Regions from separate parts of the Priestia sp. MDV22-iso46 genome, predicted to be linked through region 1. Evidence: predicted binding sites of a transcription regulator. Region 1 holds the regulator's gene; each other region holds the start of a gene.
The links. The regulator Rex, encoded in region 1, represses fermentation and respiration genes when NADH is low (regulators of the CRP and FNR family bind a similar motif). The targets are predictions, from matches to a motif close to TTGTGAAATATTTCACAA.
Positions count from the first base shown of each region.

Region 2: the regulator Rex is predicted to act here: its motif matches at 3,919-3,936, upstream of AC4NPH_RS26305 (L-lactate dehydrogenase).
Region 3: the regulator Rex is predicted to act here: its motif matches at 2,008-2,025, upstream of AC4NPH_RS22480 (anion permease).

Region 1 is NZ_JBZVWT010000024.1:4,359-10,694, forward strand. It holds gene AC4NPH_RS30660 (ABC-F family ATP-binding cassette domain-containing protein) at 1-766, opposite strand, end outside; gene AC4NPH_RS30665 (redox-sensing transcriptional repressor Rex) at 1,225-1,863, shown strand; gene tatA (twin-arginine translocase TatA/TatE family subunit) at 1,917-2,102, shown strand; gene tatC (twin-arginine translocase subunit TatC) at 2,118-2,873, shown strand; gene AC4NPH_RS30680 (YdiK family protein) at 2,900-3,127, opposite strand; gene AC4NPH_RS30685 (CPBP family intramembrane glutamic endopeptidase) at 3,124-3,852, opposite strand; gene groES (co-chaperone GroES) at 4,152-4,436, shown strand; gene groL (chaperonin GroEL) at 4,504-6,135, shown strand; gene AC4NPH_RS30700 (AAA family ATPase) at 6,294-6,336, shown strand, end outside.
Region 2 is NZ_JBZVWT010000009.1:87,295-93,630, reverse strand. It holds gene AC4NPH_RS26320 (DL-endopeptidase inhibitor IseA) at 152-682, opposite strand; gene AC4NPH_RS26315 (hypothetical protein) at 1,097-1,255, shown strand; gene AC4NPH_RS26310 (lactate permease LctP family transporter) at 1,295-2,875, opposite strand; gene AC4NPH_RS26305 (L-lactate dehydrogenase) at 2,938-3,894, opposite strand; gene AC4NPH_RS26300 (cation diffusion facilitator family transporter) at 4,226-5,101, shown strand; gene AC4NPH_RS26295 (methyl-accepting chemotaxis protein) at 5,242-6,336, shown strand, end outside.
Region 3 is NZ_JBZVWT010000004.1:316,692-323,027, reverse strand. It holds gene AC4NPH_RS22490 (PepSY domain-containing protein) at 1-481, shown strand, start outside; gene AC4NPH_RS22485 (class I SAM-dependent rRNA methyltransferase) at 674-1,873, shown strand; gene AC4NPH_RS22480 (anion permease) at 2,149-3,582, shown strand; gene AC4NPH_RS22475 (alpha-amylase) at 3,612-5,063, opposite strand; partial or broken gene AC4NPH_RS22470 (ATP-binding protein) at 5,344-5,502, shown strand; gene katA (catalase KatA) at 5,829-6,336, opposite strand, start outside.

The DNA of each region.
Region 1 (6,336 bases):
CTTTTTGTACAAGGTATTTAGAGTAGTTGCCCGTGTACTTCACCGTTGTTTTTTGTGTGACTTCATACACTTGATTTACGACTTTATCAAGGAAGTAACGATCGTGTGAAACAATTAAAATAGCTCCTTCATACCCTTGCAGAAACTGTTCCAGCCATGCTAAAGTTTCAATATCTAAGTGGTTGGTAGGCTCATCGAGAATAAGCAAGTCCGGCTTTGTTAAAAGCAGTTTTGCAAGCGCCAAGCGTGTTTTTTGTCCACCGCTCAAGGAGGAAATAGGGGTGCTATAGTCAAAGTTTGAAAAACGGAAACCGTGAAGAATAGATCGTGTATCCGCTTCATATTGATAGCCGCCTAAATCTTTGAACGTTACTTGAAGCTGATCGTACTCTTTGGTTAGTTTTTCGTATTGAACTGAATCATTAAAAATGTCTGGATCGCCCATCTTCGTTTCAAGCGTACGTAATTCTTTTTCCATCTTCTTTAACGGAGCAAAGACAGTCATCATTTCTTCCCATATGGAGAGTGTTGACTCAAGAACTGTATCTTGTCCCATATAATCAATGGAAACACCTTTAGGTTTAATAATTTCTCCGCTGTCATAAGAAAGCTGCTCAGCAATAATTTTTAATAAAGTTGATTTACCAGCACCGTTTCGTCCCACTAGGGCAATGCGGTCTTTTGATTGTACTTCTAACTTTATATTCGATAAAATGGGTTCTGCCCCATAGTATTTTGTAATACCGTTCAATTGTAGAATAATCATTTTTTCACCTCTAGTAGTATATCCATAGTGTATTTTAACATATTTTCAACTACAAGTTCTTCCTACAAGCGTTTGTAATTTGTACAGGGACAAGGACAAATGGTGAAGCGAATGTTTTGATTCATGAAATAAAATGATTTTACGTGCACATTTTATACAGGATACTATGTTAAAATAAGAGATAAGTGCATCTCTGAACTTATATATGATGGATGTAGAAAATCCGTCATGACTAACAAACGAATCCTTTGAAGGGCTAATTGCTTCGTTCTAGCTAACGACTTTAAGTAGTGCTGGATAGACAAAAGCCGTCGGGGTGTGAAGCGGAGTATATATAAAACAAGAGAAAAGAGAGAGAATTGGAAGCGCTACCTCAAAGCGGTTGATGCTTTGTGAAAGGTAATGCAATATGACTTGAAAATGTTAGTAATGACATACATGAACTGAGGGGGTACAACGTGAACACTGAACAATTAAAAATACCACAAGCAACGGCTAAACGATTGCCGCTTTATTATCGTTTTTTAAAAAACTTGCATGCTTCTGGTAAACAGCGTGTTTCGTCAGCAGAGTTAAGTGAGGCAGTGAAAGTTGATTCTGCTACTATTCGTCGGGACTTTTCTTACTTTGGAGCATTAGGGAAAAAGGGATACGGCTACAATGTGAATTATTTACTTACATTTTTCCGTAAAACGTTAGACCAAGATGAAGTAACGAAAGTAGCACTGATTGGCGTGGGGAATCTGGGAACGGCCTTTTTAAATTATAATTTTATTAAAAATAATAACACCAAAATTGAGTGCGCTTTTGATGTGATAGAAGATAAAGTCGGTACAAAAGTAGGTGACGTGCCGGTTTATCACCTTGACCAATTGGAAGATTATATGAGTGATGATATCTCAGTGGCGATTTTAACCGTTCCTGCCACTGTTGCTCAGCAAATTACCGATCGTTTAGTGAACTGCGGAATTAAAGGGATTCTAAACTTCACTCCTGCACGCTTAAACGTACCGGATGAGATTCGACTACATCATATTGATCTTGCTGTAGAATTACAGTCGCTTGTCTATTTTTTGAAAAATTATCCTGTTGAATAAGGTGGACTGTGTTACGATTTCCTTAAGTCTAAATTAATAAGGAGAGTGGGAATATGGGGATTGGAGCAGGCAGTTGGATTATTATTGCGATTGTAGCACTGCTTATTTTTGGACCGAAACGGTTACCGGAGCTAGGAAGGTCAGTCGGGCAAACGCTTAGAGAGTTTAAGCATGCCGCTAGCGGTGCATCAGAAGATCGTGAAAAAGATAAACAGCGTCAAGTAGATGACAAAGAGTAAAAGGGTGATCATAGTATGACTGAACAAGAAATGTCAATATATGATCATATAGGAGAGCTGCGAAAACGCATTTTAATTGTTTTATTTTTCTTTGTCATTGCCACAATTGGCGGCTTTTTTATAGCGGATAAGGTTATTGTCTATTTACAGCATGCTGATGAGGCAAAAAATTTAACGATGAATGCATTTAGGCTAACAGATCCAGTTAAGATTTATATGCAGTTTGCTGTTATTATCGGCTGTGTACTTGCAGCTCCTGTTGCACTGTATCAACTTTGGGCATTTATTAGTCCTGGTTTATATGAAAAAGAGCGTAAGGTAACGCTTGGATATATTCCTGTTTCCATTTTTCTCTTTATCGGCGGTGTCTCTTTTTCTTATTTTGTGTTGTTTCCATTTGTCGTCGATTTTATGACGCGCGTTTCTGATGAGCTGAATGTAAACCAAGTGATTGGCATTAATGAATACTTTTCTTTTTTAATGCAGCTCACACTGCCTTTTGGCCTGTTGTTTCAGCTTCCTGTCGTCGTCATGTTTTTGACGCGATTAGGAATTATAACGCCTATGTTTTTATCTCAAATTCGAAAGTATGCCTATTTCGTACTGCTAGTTATTGCCGCACTTATTACACCACCGGAATTGCTCTCGCACATGATGGTGACAGTGCCGCTCTTAATTTTGTATGAAATCAGCATCATTATTTCCCGCATTTCGTATCGCAAAGTGTTAAAGGCAAGGGCAGAGCAAGAAAGAGAAGATGTTAGTATGTAAAAAAACCACTGAAACAGTGGTTTTTTTTATTTAGATGAATCATCTTGATTTTTATATTGCTGCTGCAACTTTTTAATTTTATAGTGCAAGATAAAAATGCGAACCGCAAATCTGAAATCGAATGCGGCTACGAGTGCAAATAAGATCGTAGGGAAGTTCCACACGGTTTCCTGAGCATTTTGAATGGCCAGGTAGGTGAATAAAATCCCCATAATAATATAAATAAACCCTCGTGTTAAAGGGATATTCTTCATAAAAACATGCCTCCAAAAATAAACTGCATTTGTTCTGCTTGCTTTTGCATTTCTATAATTTTATCTGCAAAAATAGTTTGAGATAAAATAACGATTGTATTCATCAACACGTGAGCAATAATGGGTACAATAATTAGTTTTGTTCTTGCATAAAGGAATGCAAATACAAATCCCATGGCTGTATACACGAGCAAATGTTTAAAATCCCAGTGTACGGCAGCGAAAATAAGGGAACTAATAAATGCAGAGATAAAAAAATTATATCGTTTGTGAAGAGAGCCGAAAATAATCTTTCGAAAAATAATCTCTTCTAGAATTGGTCCAATAACAGACGTAACGACAATGAGGAACGGCGTTGCTTTAACAAGATTAACAATATTTTGTGTGTTTTCAGATACTTGGGTAATGCCAAGAGCGTGCTCAATCATACCTGCTACAGCTTGACCAGCCATAGCCAAGAACACCCCAAGGACTGACCAGACAACAGTTACCGTTGTTCCCGCATGTTCTATACGCATGGACATGTCACGGCGCAGCAGCAGTAAGACAATAAGTAAACCAAGGATAAAGCTAATGATGGTCCAATAAGTCAAAAGCATGACATTCGCTGTTCGAACTGGATATTGATCAAACATTCCTGTTAATTTTAACAGCGGTATACCAACAACTCCTGAAAACTGCATAAGGATGTAGGTGAGGATAACATACCAATAACGTTTTTCCAATCTTCTATACTCCTTTAAAAGGTTTTTATGTATATATGTCGAAGAAGTACTGTGAAGTTAGTAATTTCTTCTTGCTCGTATTGTAACATACATATTATTGAACAGAGAAAAGAATGCTTTATTTCTCAAAATCGTCGAAATCTAAGACTATTATATGTAGTTGTCGTAAATTTTAAATTTTTTTTGTTTAATACTTGCAAAAAAAACCCACTTTGTTTTAATATAATAATTGTGTTAGCACTCGTTGAGGTTGAGTGCTAATAAAAATGCAAACATATTATTTGAGGAGGTTGTTTCACTTGTTAAAGCCATTAGGTGATCGCGTAGTGATTGAACTTGTAAAATCTGAGGAAAAAACAGCAAGCGGTATCGTGTTACCGGACAGTGCAAAAGAAAAACCACAAGAGGGTAAAATTGTGGCTGTTGGTACAGGCCGAGTATTAGAAAGCGGTGAGCGTGTAGCTTTAGAAGTAGCTGCAGGCGATCGTATCATCTTCTCAAAATATGCAGGTACTGAAGTGAAATATGAAGGTACTGAATACTTAATTTTACGCGAAAGCGATATTTTAGCTGTAATCGGCTAATTTTAACCACAAACTTATCATACGTAAAAAATAGATTATTAAGAATATCTTGAGGAGGTCAAAGAACATGGCAAAAGACATTAAATTTAGCGAAGAAGCACGTCGCGCAATGCTACGTGGTGTAGATACATTAGCAAATGCGGTAAAAGTAACGCTTGGACCAAAAGGTCGTAACGTTGTATTAGAAAAGAAATTCGGTTCACCGCTTATTACAAATGACGGTGTAACAATTGCAAAAGAAATTGAATTAGAAGACGCATTTGAAAATATGGGTGCTAAATTAGTAGCTGAAGTTGCTAGCAAAACAAACGACGTTGCTGGTGACGGTACAACTACTGCAACAGTTTTAGCGCAAGCAATGATCAGAGAAGGCCTTAAAAACGTAACGGCTGGTGCTAACCCAATGGGTATCCGTAAAGGTATGGAAAAAGCTGTAGCTGTAGCGGTTGAAGAACTAAAAGCAATCTCTAAACCAATTCAAGGTAAAGATTCAATTGCTCAAGTAGCGGCTATCTCAGCGGCTGACGAAGAAGTAGGTCAACTAATCGCTGAAGCAATGGAGCGCGTTGGTAACGACGGCGTTATCACACTTGAAGAGTCAAAAGGTTTCACAACTGAATTAGAAGTGGTAGAAGGTATGCAGTTTGACCGTGGATATGCATCTCCTTACATGGTAACTGATTCAGATAAAATGGAAGCTGTATTAGATGACCCGTACATCTTAATTACAGACAAAAAAATCGGTAACATTCAAGAAATCTTACCGGTATTAGAGCAAGTTGTTCAACAAGGCAAGCCTCTATTAATCATCGCTGAAGACGTAGAAGGCGAAGCTTTAGCAACATTAGTTGTGAACAAACTTCGCGGTACATTTACAGCTGTAGCTGTTAAAGCTCCTGGTTTCGGTGATCGTCGTAAAGCAATGCTACAAGACGTTGCGATCTTAACAGGCGGAGAAGTAATCACTGAAGAGCTTGGTCTTGACCTGAAAACAGCAAGCATCGACCAATTAGGTCGCGCTTCTAAAATTGTTGTAACAAAAGAAAATACAACAGTTGTAAACGGTGCAGGAAACGCAGAAGATATCCTAGCACGCGTAAACCAAATCAAAGCTCAGCTTGAAGAAACAACTTCAGAGTTTGACCGCGAAAAATTACAAGAGCGCTTAGCAAAACTTGCTGGTGGCGTAGCTGTAATTAAAGTTGGTGCGGCAACTGAAACTGAGTTAAAAGAACGTAAATTACGTATTGAAGATGCATTAAACTCTACGCGCGCTGCGGTTGAAGAAGGTATCGTAGCTGGTGGTGGTACTGCATTAGTAAATATCTATAATAAAGTAGCAAGCATCGAAGCTGACGGTGACACTGCTACAGGTATCAACATCGTATTACGTGCGATTGAAGAGCCTGTACGTCAAATCGCTCACAACGCTGGTTTAGAAGGATCCGTAATCGTTGAGCGTCTAAAAGGCGAAGCAGTTGGAACTGGATTTAACGCTGCAACTGGCGAGTGGGTAAATATGCTAGACACTGGTATCGTTGACCCAACAAAAGTAACGCGTTCAGCTCTTCAAAATGCTTCTTCTGTAGCGGCTATGTTCTTAACAACTGAAGCAGTTGTTGCTGACAAGCCAGAAGAAAACGCAGCTCCTGCAATGCCTGACATGGGCGGCATGGGTGGAATGGGCGGCATGATGTAATCACTGCCCTCTCTGAAAAAGCGATCAAGTACTCACTTGGTCGCTTTTTTGCGTGCATTAATATTTTCAGATTTTTTTAAAATTTGTTAAGATAGTACTATGTTTATTGAAAAACATACTAAACTCAAGGCTTAACTGAGTTTTAAGGGGGAGCTTCGTTGATTCAGCTCGATCATATTAATAGTAAATTAAATCAAGTAT
Region 2 (6,336 bases), on a different contig from region 1:
GTTTCTACAGGATTCGACAAAATTTGATTTACTTAAACTTGTGATCTCAACTTCTATTTACAGCTATTAGAGCGCTGTAAGTAGAAGTTTTATTTATGTTATCGATAAAAAAGAAAAAAGCAGGTCTGCTCAAGCAGGCCTGCTTTTTTTATTATTGAACAGCGTCAAATTTATTTACTTTCCACTGAGAATTAGATTTATAGAATGTGACAGTGCGTTTTACGCTGCCGCCATCTACAGTTGGAACTGTGAATTCATAAGAGCGAACTGTTGCTGTTTGATACACAAGCTTTGTTTTTGCTTTTGACCACTCTAACATGCTGAATCCGTCGCCGATTGGATGTGCAAGTTTGCCGTTATATGTGATATAGCCGTAATTTGTTAATCCTTTTTCTACTGCACTATTTGTAAATGTCTCAGATAAGTAGCTTGATAGCTCAGCTTTTGTATCAAATTCAGGGCAAAGATACACGTACTCAGTTCCTTTATATTCAAATGTACGTTCTGTACATGGTTTGTTTTTATAACCGTGCAGAGCACTCCAGAAATGATTGCTGGCACTAGCTGCAATTTTGACAGCATTTGCATCCGTTAGTGTTGTAGATGTTGTTTGTGCTGTAACTCCAGTGCTTAGTGTAAAGAAAATAGCGATTGATGATAAAACTAGTCCAATTCTTTTCATTTCTAACTCACTCCTAATTAATTAACCTTATTTATGTAACAATTATGTGTTTTATATTTCTTTTGTTACATTTATATTACAATAAATCTGTAACAAAAGAAAGTGTTTTGTCTTTTTTTTCTTAAATTTTTTTAGTTTTTTACTAGTTTCTAAAATAGATATAGTAAGGGAATTACCAGTTAAATGTTGATTTATCAACGTTTTCAGGCGTTTCTTTCTACTTTTTAATCTTTTTGTTACAAAAAAATTGTTTGTAACAAAACTGTAATAAAAGAAGCTTAATACCTTTACGATACAGAAAAATAAAGATAAAACGGTGAAAAAGTGAATGTGAAAACTGTTTTTTTTCCTTTTTTAGGCATATTCCTTTTACCATTTTCAGCTTTTTAGTAGGGTAGATTAAGAGGAGGCGAAATGATGAAAGGCATTATACATAGTGAAAAAAGTGGAATAGCAGGCATGAAGTACAGAGATCTTCAGGAGATGCACCCTCAAAGAGGAGAAATTCAGAATAAAAAAATCCCCAGCGCTAACTGGGGACTTTTTTATATAATCAAACGTTTGTTTAAATGAAAGAAACAAGGTAATAACAGGATTTTTAGCAGTTTTTTATCATAACCACCAAGCTAACAAAAAGGTAACAAATCCCCCTAGTATCAAAAATCCCATGCTGTATTTGAGCGTGTATTTGAACAGTTCACTTTCTTTTCCAGCCAGTCCCACTGCTCCGGCAGCGACGGCAATTGATTGAGGAGAAAGCATTTTAGCCATCACTCCGCCGGCAGTATTGGCCGCTACAAGAATAATTGGCAAAACATTAATTTGCTGAGCTGTAGTTAGCTGCAAGTTGCCGAACAGCGCATTATTTGATACGACAGACCCCGTTAGAAATACGCCGATCCAGCCAAGAAATGGAGATAAAAATGGAAAATAAGCAGCTGATGTAGCGAGCGCTAATCCAAGTGTAGAAGACTGTCCTGAATAATTTGAAATAAAAGCAAAAGCAATGACCATCATAATAGTAATAATAGGTCTTGATAATTCTTTTACGGTTTCTAAAAGAGTGGTCCATGCCACTTTTGGCGATACGTTAAGCAAGAAAACTGAAAGGATACAAGCAATAAGAATTGCTGTACCTGTTGCTGCAAATACGTCTATTTTTAAGACAGCAGCGTAAGGCGTAGGATCCTTTACTAAAGGCGCTGCTTTAATTACGTGATTGTGTAAAAATGGGACGTTAATAAGCAGGTTCATATGTTCAAGCATCGTTTTGACAAAAGAAATGCTCCAAGCCGTAACGAGTATCGTTAATAGAATAAAAGGAGACCAAGCCTTTAAAATCTGTTTTGGTGACAGGCTGAAGCTTTTAGCTGCTGCCGGGCTTGTTCGTTTAATATAAAAAGCAAGAGCAAGCAAACTCACAATAGAAGATGTGATATTTGGAAGTTCAGGGCCGATGTATGTAACAGTTAAATACTGTGTCAGTGCATAGGAAACGGCTGTGATGCTCGTTGCTTTCCATACGTCTTTTAATCCTTTTATCCCATCCATAATAAAGACAAGTAAAAAAGGGATAAGAAAAGAAATAATCGGAAGCTGCGTGCCAAGAAAATGAGCAATTTCTTTTGGATCTATGCCAGATACTTGTCCTGCAACAATGACAGGAATCCCCATGGCGCCAAACGCTCCTGAAGCTGTATTAGCAATTAAACATAGCGCCGCTGCTTTTAACGGTTTGAACCCAAGTCCAACTAGAAGCGCTGCTGTAATGGCAATTGGAGCTCCAAATCCCGCTGCCCCTTCTAAAAAAGCATTAAAAGAAAAAGCAACAAGCAGCATTTGCAAGCGGGGGTCATCGGTTATTGAAATAATAGATTGTCTGATGGTAGTAAACTGTCCGCTTTTGACAGTTAGCTTATATAAGAACACCGCTCCGATAATAATATAGCTGATGGGCCAAAGTGCATACAGAAACCCATAGCCTGTGGCTCCTAAAACCATTGAGGCAGGCATATCATAAAAATAAATAGCAATAATCATAGAAAGAAGCACCGTAATACCGGCAGCAATGTGTCCTTTTAATTTCAAAAGAGTTAAAGCAATAAAGAAAAAGATAATGGGAATGAGTGCAATTAGTGCAGAAAGCCAAATATTATCTAACGGATTATATACCTGAGTCCACGTCATATTCATACACCTCTACTACATATTTAAAACAAGGTAGCGGGGGAGTCCCCCGCAAAAATCTTTAGATGTTACACAAAAGCTCTGTCGCGAGTTTGCTTAAGAATGCTAGCAGAGTGCTCGAGCTGCTGCTGTTCGTGAGGAGTTAAATTCAATTCAATAATTTGACGCACGCCGTTTTTATTAATGATAGCTGGTACGCCGATATACACATCAGAAATACCGTATTGTCCTTCTAATAAAGCAGATACTGTTAAAATAGAATTTTCATCATCTAAAATAGCCTTGGTAATGCGTACAAGCCCCATTGCAATTCCGTAATAAGTCGCTCCTTTTCGATTAATAATATGGTAAGCCGCATCGCGGGTTTGTTCGAATAGATGCTGCATATCCGGTTCTTTTTCAATAGCGGCAGTATTGATAAAATGTTCGAGCTTCACACCGCCAATTTGCGCGTGGCTCCAAACAGGAAATTCCGTATCTCCATGTTCCCCCATAATATAAGCGTGGACGTTGCGAGAATCTACTTCGAAATAGTCGCTTAACAAGTAGCGGAAGCGAGCTGTGTCAAGAATCGTTCCTGAACCAATTACCCGTTCGTTTGGTAATCCTGATACTTTTTGTGTAACGTGTGCGAGAATATCAACTGGATTTGTTGCCACTAAAATGATGCCGTCAAATCCGCTGTTCATAATATCTTTTACAATGCATTCGAAAATTTTAACGTTTTTTTCAACTAGATCTAAGCGTGTTTCCCCTGGAGCTTGATTAGCGCCTGCTGTAATAACTGCTAAATCAGCGTCAGCACAGTCTTTATAATCTCCAGCCCAGATTTTCATCGGTGTGGCAAATGGCATTCCATGATTGATATCACGTGCTTCACCTTCTGCTTTTTCTTTGTTCATATCGATTAACACTAATTCATTGGCAATACCTTGATTCACCATTGAAAAAGCGTAGCTTGAGCCAACAAAACCAGTTCCGATAACGGCAACTTTTCGTGTTTTTGGTGTAAATTGTGTTTTCATTTGTATCATCCTTTGAATTTAATTTTGTGATGTTTTTCACAATGTTAGTGTAACAAGAATAAATAGCTTCAGCTGTGATAAAAATCACACCTTTAAAAAATAGTAAACAATTTTACAGGGTGATTTAAAAAAATGTCCTTCTACATGAAGTGCCACATTTAGAAAGATCTTAAACGTTTAAAGTGTTGAGTAAAGGCAACTTGTTTTGCAGAAAGCTAAAGAGTTTAACATTCTCTATTTGTATGTTAGCAGCCAATAATGTTTCTATAGACCCACACGAAATCCATTTGTTACACTAAGTTTGCTTATTTTGAATAAAGGAGTGGAAAGGATGGAGAACTACTATGAGCAAGCCCAAAAAGGTGCTTGGGTTAGTATCTTATCATATATCTTTTTATCAGCATGTAAACTTATCATTGCGGGTGTCACCGCTTCCTCTGCATTAAAAGCCGACGGTCTTAATAATGTTACAGATATTATTGCATCAATTGCCGTCTTAGTCGGCTTAAAAATCTCTAAAAAACCTCGTGATAATGATCATCCCTATGGACATTCCAGAGCGGAACATATCTCTTCACTTATTGCTTCTTTTATCATGATGGTCATCGGACTAGAAGTATTGGTCGATGCGGGTCAGTCATTATTTATGGACAAATCTGAAGCGCCTAATTTACTGGCTGCTTGGGTAGGTCTTGGAGCGGCTGCTGTTATGGGTGGTGTCTACCGATATAATATTAAGCTTGCTAAAAAACTTGATAGCCAGTCCTTATATGCGGTTGCTAAAGATAATTTGTCCGATGCACTTGTGAGTATAGGGGCTGTTGTGGGAATTTTCGGCTCACAGTTCGGCCTGCCCTGGCTGGACGTGGTAGCTGCTTTTGCTGTGGGAATTATTATTTGTAAAACAGCCATCGAGATTTTTAAAGAAGCGGCTCATTCCTTAACAGACGGATTCGACGAAGAGAAGTTAGGGCACTACAAAGAAAGCATCGAGCTTGTAGAAGGTGTAAAAGAAGTAGAAGATGTGAAAGCGCGCAAGCTTGGTAATCAAGTCGTGATTGATGTAACTGTTAAAGTAGATCCCCATTTAAATGTTATCAAAAGCCATGAAATTGCTGATCAAATTGAACATATGATGAACGATGAGCATCAAATTAAAGATACGCTTGTTCATATTGAACCTGATGCATACGAAAAGCAAAAATAAGACCAGCACGTTCTTTCGTTATGAAAGGATGCGCTGGTTTTATTTTGCGGGAATTTGAAATAAATCACAAAAACTTCTTCAAAAATGAAAATGAAAAGCCGTTATTAGTAATATAAAGATTTTTGTAGAAGGGTGAGGGAATGAAGAGGTTAAGTGCAAAGCTCGTAGTATTTTTTAGTATTTTTATAGCTATTTTATTATTAGTTGTTTCAGGGGCTGTTTATCAATTTACCAAAACGCAAATAGAAAAAGATGTAGAAGTACAGTCTCAAAGTCAAGTGAAAGAGTTAAAAGAAACGATTCATACGTACTTAGACATGTATAGTCGTTCTTTGCTGACGTATAGTGAAAACGATGTAATTGTTAATTTTGTTAAGCAGGAAGGAGATCAAACAAACCAAGAGAAAAATCCGTATTTTACATGGAACACAGTTCAAAAAGAGTTTACACAGTTTAAAGAAAAGTATCCAAACCTAGCACTTGAATACATAGGCACTAAAAATAAAGGAATGTATTCTGTTCCTAAACAAGAGTTTGGTTCAAACTATGATCCGACTTCAAGGGTATGGTACAAACAAGCAGTAGAATCACCTGAAGAGGTTATTTATACGGATCCATATGAAGATGCAGCAACAAAAAAGACGGTCGTGACAATTGCAAAGGCTATTTTAGATCCAGATACTAAAAATGTGCTGGGCGTTATAGCTACTGATTTAGACTTAGATGCATTAAAAAACATGGTAGGTAAAGCAGAAGTAAATCACGGTGGGTATGCATTTTTATTTGATCAAAATGGCACAGCGCTCGTTCATCCAACAGAAGCTGGGAAAAATTTAATGAATCAGCCATTTATGAAAAAAATGTACGAAGCAGACCGGAATAGAGATTTCATGAAGTATACCTTTCAAGGTGAAGAGAGAGTGATGGCATATGATACTCTCGAAGGGACGAATTGGAAGATAGGAAATGCCTTTATTTATAATGAAATGCTCTCAAGCGCTCATCATTTACTGACTGTTATTGTCTGGATTGCGTTAATTGGCATCTTATTATCAGTGGTGTTAACCATCTTTTTCTCAAGAATCATTACTAATCCGATTCGCCGCTTGAAAAATGAAGTAGCCAAAGTAACAGCTGGCGATTTAACGGTTCAGGTGAAGACGAAGTCAAAAGATGAAATTGGTGAGCTTACTCATTTATTTAATGATATGGTAGCCAAAATGAAAACATTGATC
Region 3 (6,336 bases), on a different contig from region 1:
AGAGTTTAAAGAAGCCACTAGTCAGTATATCGCAGTGATTCTTAAAGATAGCACTCAATATACCGTAACGTTAGATGCTTTCACCGGAAAAGTAGTTAATACTTCTCAGCAAGCAGTGAAGCTATTAACGAGGCAAGATGCAAAAGATCTTGCATTGGCTACATATGTAGGTAAGGTGAGAATGGTAGAATATGATCAAAACGCAGCGATTTTCACAGTAAAAATAATCAAAGATAATACGGAATACACAATCACAATCGATGCGGTTTCGGGTGAAATCACACATGTAAAACAAGATAAACTTCAGCCGTTAACGGAGAACGATGTAAAAGTTCTTGCTTTAAAACATCAAGAAGGAAAAGTAGAGCATATTGAGCTTATAACAGAAAACTCAATAACTGTATACGTATTAACCTTAGTGAGCGGAAGCAAGCAGCAGACGCTTAAGTTCGATGCTTATACGGGACAAGAGTGCTCATAATTTTTTATCTTAAAACATAAAACATACATTTCATTTTTCATTCATATCAAGCAGAGGGTGCTTCAAGGCATCCTCTGCTTTTCTATTTATAACTAGAAACGGGGCTGTTTATCTATGTTAAGATAAATGTAGATTATTGTTGTAAAATGGATAGAACTAGAATGAAATAAATTAAATAGATAGGGTGTACACATGAGAAAAGAAGTACAAGTTATAGCCAAAGAAGCTTTTATTAAAAAAGTGAACAAGGGTTATCCACTCATTGAAAAAGATGCGCTTGTTGATGGTCATAAACTGCAAGAAGAAGGGGTTATTATTAACTTAGTTACTTCCAAGAATCAATTTTTAGCCAAAGGCTATTATGGAAAACAAAACAAAGGCTACGGATGGATTCTTACGAAGAAGAAAAGTGAGCAAATTGACGCGGCGTTTTTTGCTAGAAAAATTCAGCAAGCTATTTCATCTCGTCATGACTTTTATGCGTCTGAAGACACAACTGCTTTTCGCATATTTAATAGTGAAGGTGACGGAATCGGCGGCTTGATTATTGATTATTATGACGGATATTACGTCATGAGTTGGTATAGTGAAGGAATTTATCAATTTAAAGAATACGTCATTGAAGCCTTAAAGTCTGCGCCTAACTTTAAAGGGCTGTACCAGAAAAAACGTTTTAACGTAAAGGGGCAGTATATTGAAGAAGATGATTTTGTAGCAGGGGATAAAGGTGAATTCCCTTTAATTGTAAAAGAAAATGGTATTCGTTTTGCCGTTTACTTAAATGACGGAGCGATGGTGGGAGTCTTTTTAGATCAGCGAGACGTCCGTAAAACGATTCGAGATAAATATGCAAAAGGAAAGACCGTGCTAAATATGTTTTCGTATACAGGCGCATTTTCAGTGGCGGCCGCTCTTGGAGGAGCTGCGAAAACAACAAGTGTCGATTTAGCCAACCGCAGCTTGGCAAAAACAATTGAGCAATTTAGTGTAAATGGAATTGATCACGAAGCACAGGACATTATCGTAGAAGATGTTTTCAAGTATTTTAAATATGCGGTCAAGAAGAACATGACCTTCGATCTTGTGGTGCTAGATCCGCCAAGCTTTGCTAAGTCGAAAAAGCATACGTTTAGCGCGGCAAAAGACTACAAAGATTTATTAAAAGAAGCCATTGTGCTTACAAAGCCAAACGGTGTCATTGTAGCATCTACGAATGCAAGCAATTTTGATATGAAAAAATTCCATTCGTTTATTGAAAAAGCTTTTAATGAAAAAGGGGAACGGTACAAAATGATGGAGCAGTTCGCTCTTCCATCTGATTTTAAAACAATAAAAGAATTTAAGTCAGGTAATTATTTAAAAGTCGTGTTTATTCAAAAAATAAATCGCTAAATGCAAGGCTGCATGATGAACTCATGCAGTTTATTTATTTTTGATAAAATAACGATTACAAGCTATTTGAAGGGGACAAAATGAAGGTAGGAGATAAATATTGTCAATATATATGATAAAATAATAAAGGAATTATGCTCAACACTTCACAATTTTACAATATCATCCTTACGAAACGTATTTTTACAATTATTTTATTTTAAATGGGATAAGTATTGGGTACGAAGTAGAAAGAGCATACTACTATTATTAAAAAACATGAAAGGAGAAAGATTATGGCTGAAACAACAAAAAAGCCTGCCGGCGAAGTGAAATTTATTCCTTTATTAATTTGTCTGGCAATCGGACTTGTTTTATGGTTTATTACACCTCCGTCCGGACTTGATGTGAAGGCTTGGCACTTATTCGCTATTTTTATGGCTACTATCGTAGGGCTTATCATTAAACCATTGCCATTAGGCAGTGTAGCTATTTTATCTTTAACCATTATTGTATTAACTAATACATTAACACTTGAACAATCGCTCAGCGGTTTTCAAAATACGACGATTTGGTTAATCGTTATTGCATTCTTTATTTCTAGAGGTTTTATTAAGACTGGTCTAGGAACAAGGGTTGCCTATATCTTCGTTCGTTTGTTCGGTAAAAAGACGTTGGGATTATCGTATTCTCTTATCGTAAGTGACTTGCTTTTATCACCTGCAATGCCGTCTAATACAGCACGAGCTGGAGGAATTATTCTTCCAATCATTCGTTCTTTATCCGAAACATATGGATCGAGAACTGGAGACGGTACGGAGCGCAGAGTCGGTGCTTTCTTAACAAAAGTATCGTTTCAAGGAGATATGATCACATCCGCTATGTTTGTAACAGCAATGGCGGCCAATCCTCTTGCTGTTAAAATGACGGAACAAATTACAGGAAAGACTATTTCATGGGTTGGCTGGGCAGCGGCTGCAATTGTACCTGGAATTATTAGTTTAATTGTTATTCCGCTTGTTATTTATAAGCTGTATCCGCCAGAATTAAAAGAAACACCGGAAGCATCTGAAATTGCAGTAAAAAAATTAAATGAGATGGGTCCGCTAAAGAAAGAAGAATGGTACATGATTGGCGTATTTTTACTTCTTCTTGTGCTGTGGATTTTTGGCGCTAATTTAAATATTAATGCAACAACAACTGCTTTTATTGGTCTATGTACGCTGCTTTTAACGCAAGTACTAAGCTGGTCGGACATCAAAAAAGAACAGGGAGCATGGGATACATTAGTTTGGTTTGCTGTGTTGGTTATGATGGCAACCTTCTTAAATGATCTAGGCATGATTCCTTGGTTCAGTGATCTGATGAAAGGCACTGTTAGTCATATGTCTTGGATGACGGCATTGATTGTACTAGCTGTTGCGTATTTTTATTCTCACTACTTTTTTGCGAGTAATACGGCTCACGTCAGCGCTATGTACGCAGCATTTTTATCTGTCATCGTGGCCGCTGGTGCGCCTCCGTTACTGTCAGCATTAATTTTAGCGTTCTTTAGCAATTTATTTGGCTGTTTAACTCACTACGGCAGTGGACCGGCACCGGTGTTCTTCGGTAGTGGATATGTAACGCAGCAAAAATGGTGGTCGCTCGGCTTTTTAATTTCAATTATTCATATTATCATTTGGGTTGGAATTGGCGGCTTGTGGTGGAAACTGCTCGGTCTATGGTAAAAAAACAGTGGCGCAGGCCACTGTTTTTTTTATGCTTCAGCCCAAACGGATACAGAGCCGCCATTTACAGGAAACTGTCCGTAGCCATCTTCTTCAATCACAACTTGATCTTCTCGGTTGTTTGTGAAGTCGATCCACGTTTGTCCACTTCGGTGTTCGCCGACGAACATTCTCTTTTCGCCATCTTCGCCGTTTGACATCACCACAGCGCATCCAGACTTCTCAAATTCCTCTACACCATGCCTTACCCATCCAATGGTATTCGGGTGATCAAAATAATCGTCTTGCTGACCATATGCTTTGTCATAGCGTACATGCAAGAGAGCGGAAATATCTTTTTCTTTTCCCTCAATAGGGTGCTCTCCGCCTATCCCAAAATAGTCTCCGTAAAACACACAAGGATAGCCGTCTTCACGAAGTAAAATTAGAGCGTAAGCACTTTGTTTGAACCAATCTTCTACCCAAGATTCTAAAGATTCATTTGGCTGAGAGTCATGGTTATCTACAAATGTGACAACATTCAAAGGGTGAGTCTTGACTAATGTATCATCAAAAATCGTGGTTAAATCAAAATCTCTTCCTTGCTGAGAGGCTTCATGCAGTTTATAGTGCAGCGATACGTCAAACAAATCAATTTGATAATCAATCACGTCTAGGAATTCCTGACAGGCTGTTAACTCTGGATTCCAAAACTCTCCCACAAAATAAAATGGCTTTTCTTGAGAAGAGGACAATTCGTGGGCAAACTCTTTAATAAAATCGTGGTTAATATGTTTAATGGCGTCTAATCGATAACCGTCGCACTGCAGGGTGTCTGCTAACCATTTTCCCCATTTGATCATTTCTTCTCGAACTTCAGGGTGATCGTAATCAATATTCGCAAACATTAAATAATCGTAGTTGCCAAACTCTTGATCGACATTTTCGTTCCAGCTTTTGTTTTCCCCGGCAATACGAAAAACGCCTTCTTTTCCATTTTTATCATCGTAATCAGTGCCGTTAAAATGATTAAAGTTCCATTTGAAAGAAGAATATTGATCGCCGCGCCCTTCAAATGTAAACTTTGTCCACCCTTCAATTTCAAAAGGTTCAGAAATTTCTTCTGTTCGGTTCATGGGATCCACTTCAATGACGTGGAACGTTTCTTTTTCATCTGCTGCAGCTTTATGATTCATCACAATATCCACATAGACATTAATTCCGTGATTATGACAGGCATCAATCGCATCATGCAGCTCTTGCTTGGTTCCATACTTTGTACGAACGGTTCCTTTTTGATCAAATTCGCCAAGATCGTATAAGTCGTAAACGCCGTAGCCATTATCCTCTGATGAAACACCTTTTGTAACAGGGGGAATCCACACGGAATCAATTCCTTGTTCTTTTAGTTGAGGAGCGAGCTCTTTGAGGCGTTGCCAATGCTCGCCATCAGCTGGCACATGCCATTCGAAAAATTGCATAATTGTATGATTCCGTTCCAAGTTAAATCATCCTCCTTTTAAATAAAAAGATATAATCGCTCACGGATAGTTCTTTAGAATCAAATGAGGAATTGATTATATTTTTTCTTTTAACGTTCCTGTTATCCCTATTCTTTAAACCTTTTTCAACATATGAAGCTTAAGAAAATCTTAAAATTTTTTCTTCTTTTTTCTTAAAAAATGCAGTTTACAGTAAAACCCATAGACGAAATGACCCATGACATACTTTTGAAAGGAGAGTGAGAAATCAATGGACGAATATGCGATTCTAGTTGTAAACGATGAGCGGTTTGAACGTTTTAAAAGTGGGGATACCTCGAGGTAAACCAAAGACTCTAGACTTGGTTTAGCTATTGCTAAGTCAATTATTGATTTGCACGGAGGAGAACTGAATATTGAAATTGACGGAGATTTATTTAAAGTAACGATTACTCTTTAATGTGAGTGAATATAAACAGCATATCTAGTAAAAAAAGAGAAGCAACCTCATTATGCTGGTTGCTTCTCTTTTTTTAGCGTTCGTAATTTTATTCCGCAACCGCAAAGTGTACTGTGCTTTAGTACTTTTATTTCTCTATCACACTGATTACATCTTATTTTTTGTCCAATCATTTCTTCATCCCTTCCTCTTTTTACAAGAATTTAAATAAGTATCCATAAAATATGGATACTTATTTAGTGATAAAATGTTAAACTAATTGATAATATACGAGAATCTAAAATGAGAAAAATACCTTTATTTTCTCATTTAGAAAACTGATCTCTTTATTTTACTTGCTGCGGAACAGATAATCCTAAACCGTCTGCAACGCGTGTTCCATACTCTGGATCCGCTTTGTAGAAGTGCTGAATTTGACGCAGTTTAATCTCTTCTTTTTCTACAGGCTTCATAGCTTCAACGATGTTTGCAACTAGTCGTGTACGCTCGTCTTCGCTTAGAAGGCGGTATAAGTCACCTGCTTGCGTGTAATGGTCGTTATGATCATATGCAACACTATCGGCAACGCCTGAAACAGGGTATGCCGCTTGTTTGTTTTCATGAGATTCTGTCGGACCACCAAAGCTGTTTGGCTCGTAGTAAACAGAACGGCCGCCGTTATCGTCAAAGCGCATTTGACCATCACGCTGATAGTTATTTACTTCATTGCGCGGACGGTTAATCGGTAGCGCTTGATGGTTAGCACCCACGCGGTAGCGATGTGCATCGCTGTATGCGAATAGTCGACCTTGCAGCATTTTATCAGGTGATACGTCAATTCCTGGTACAAGCGTT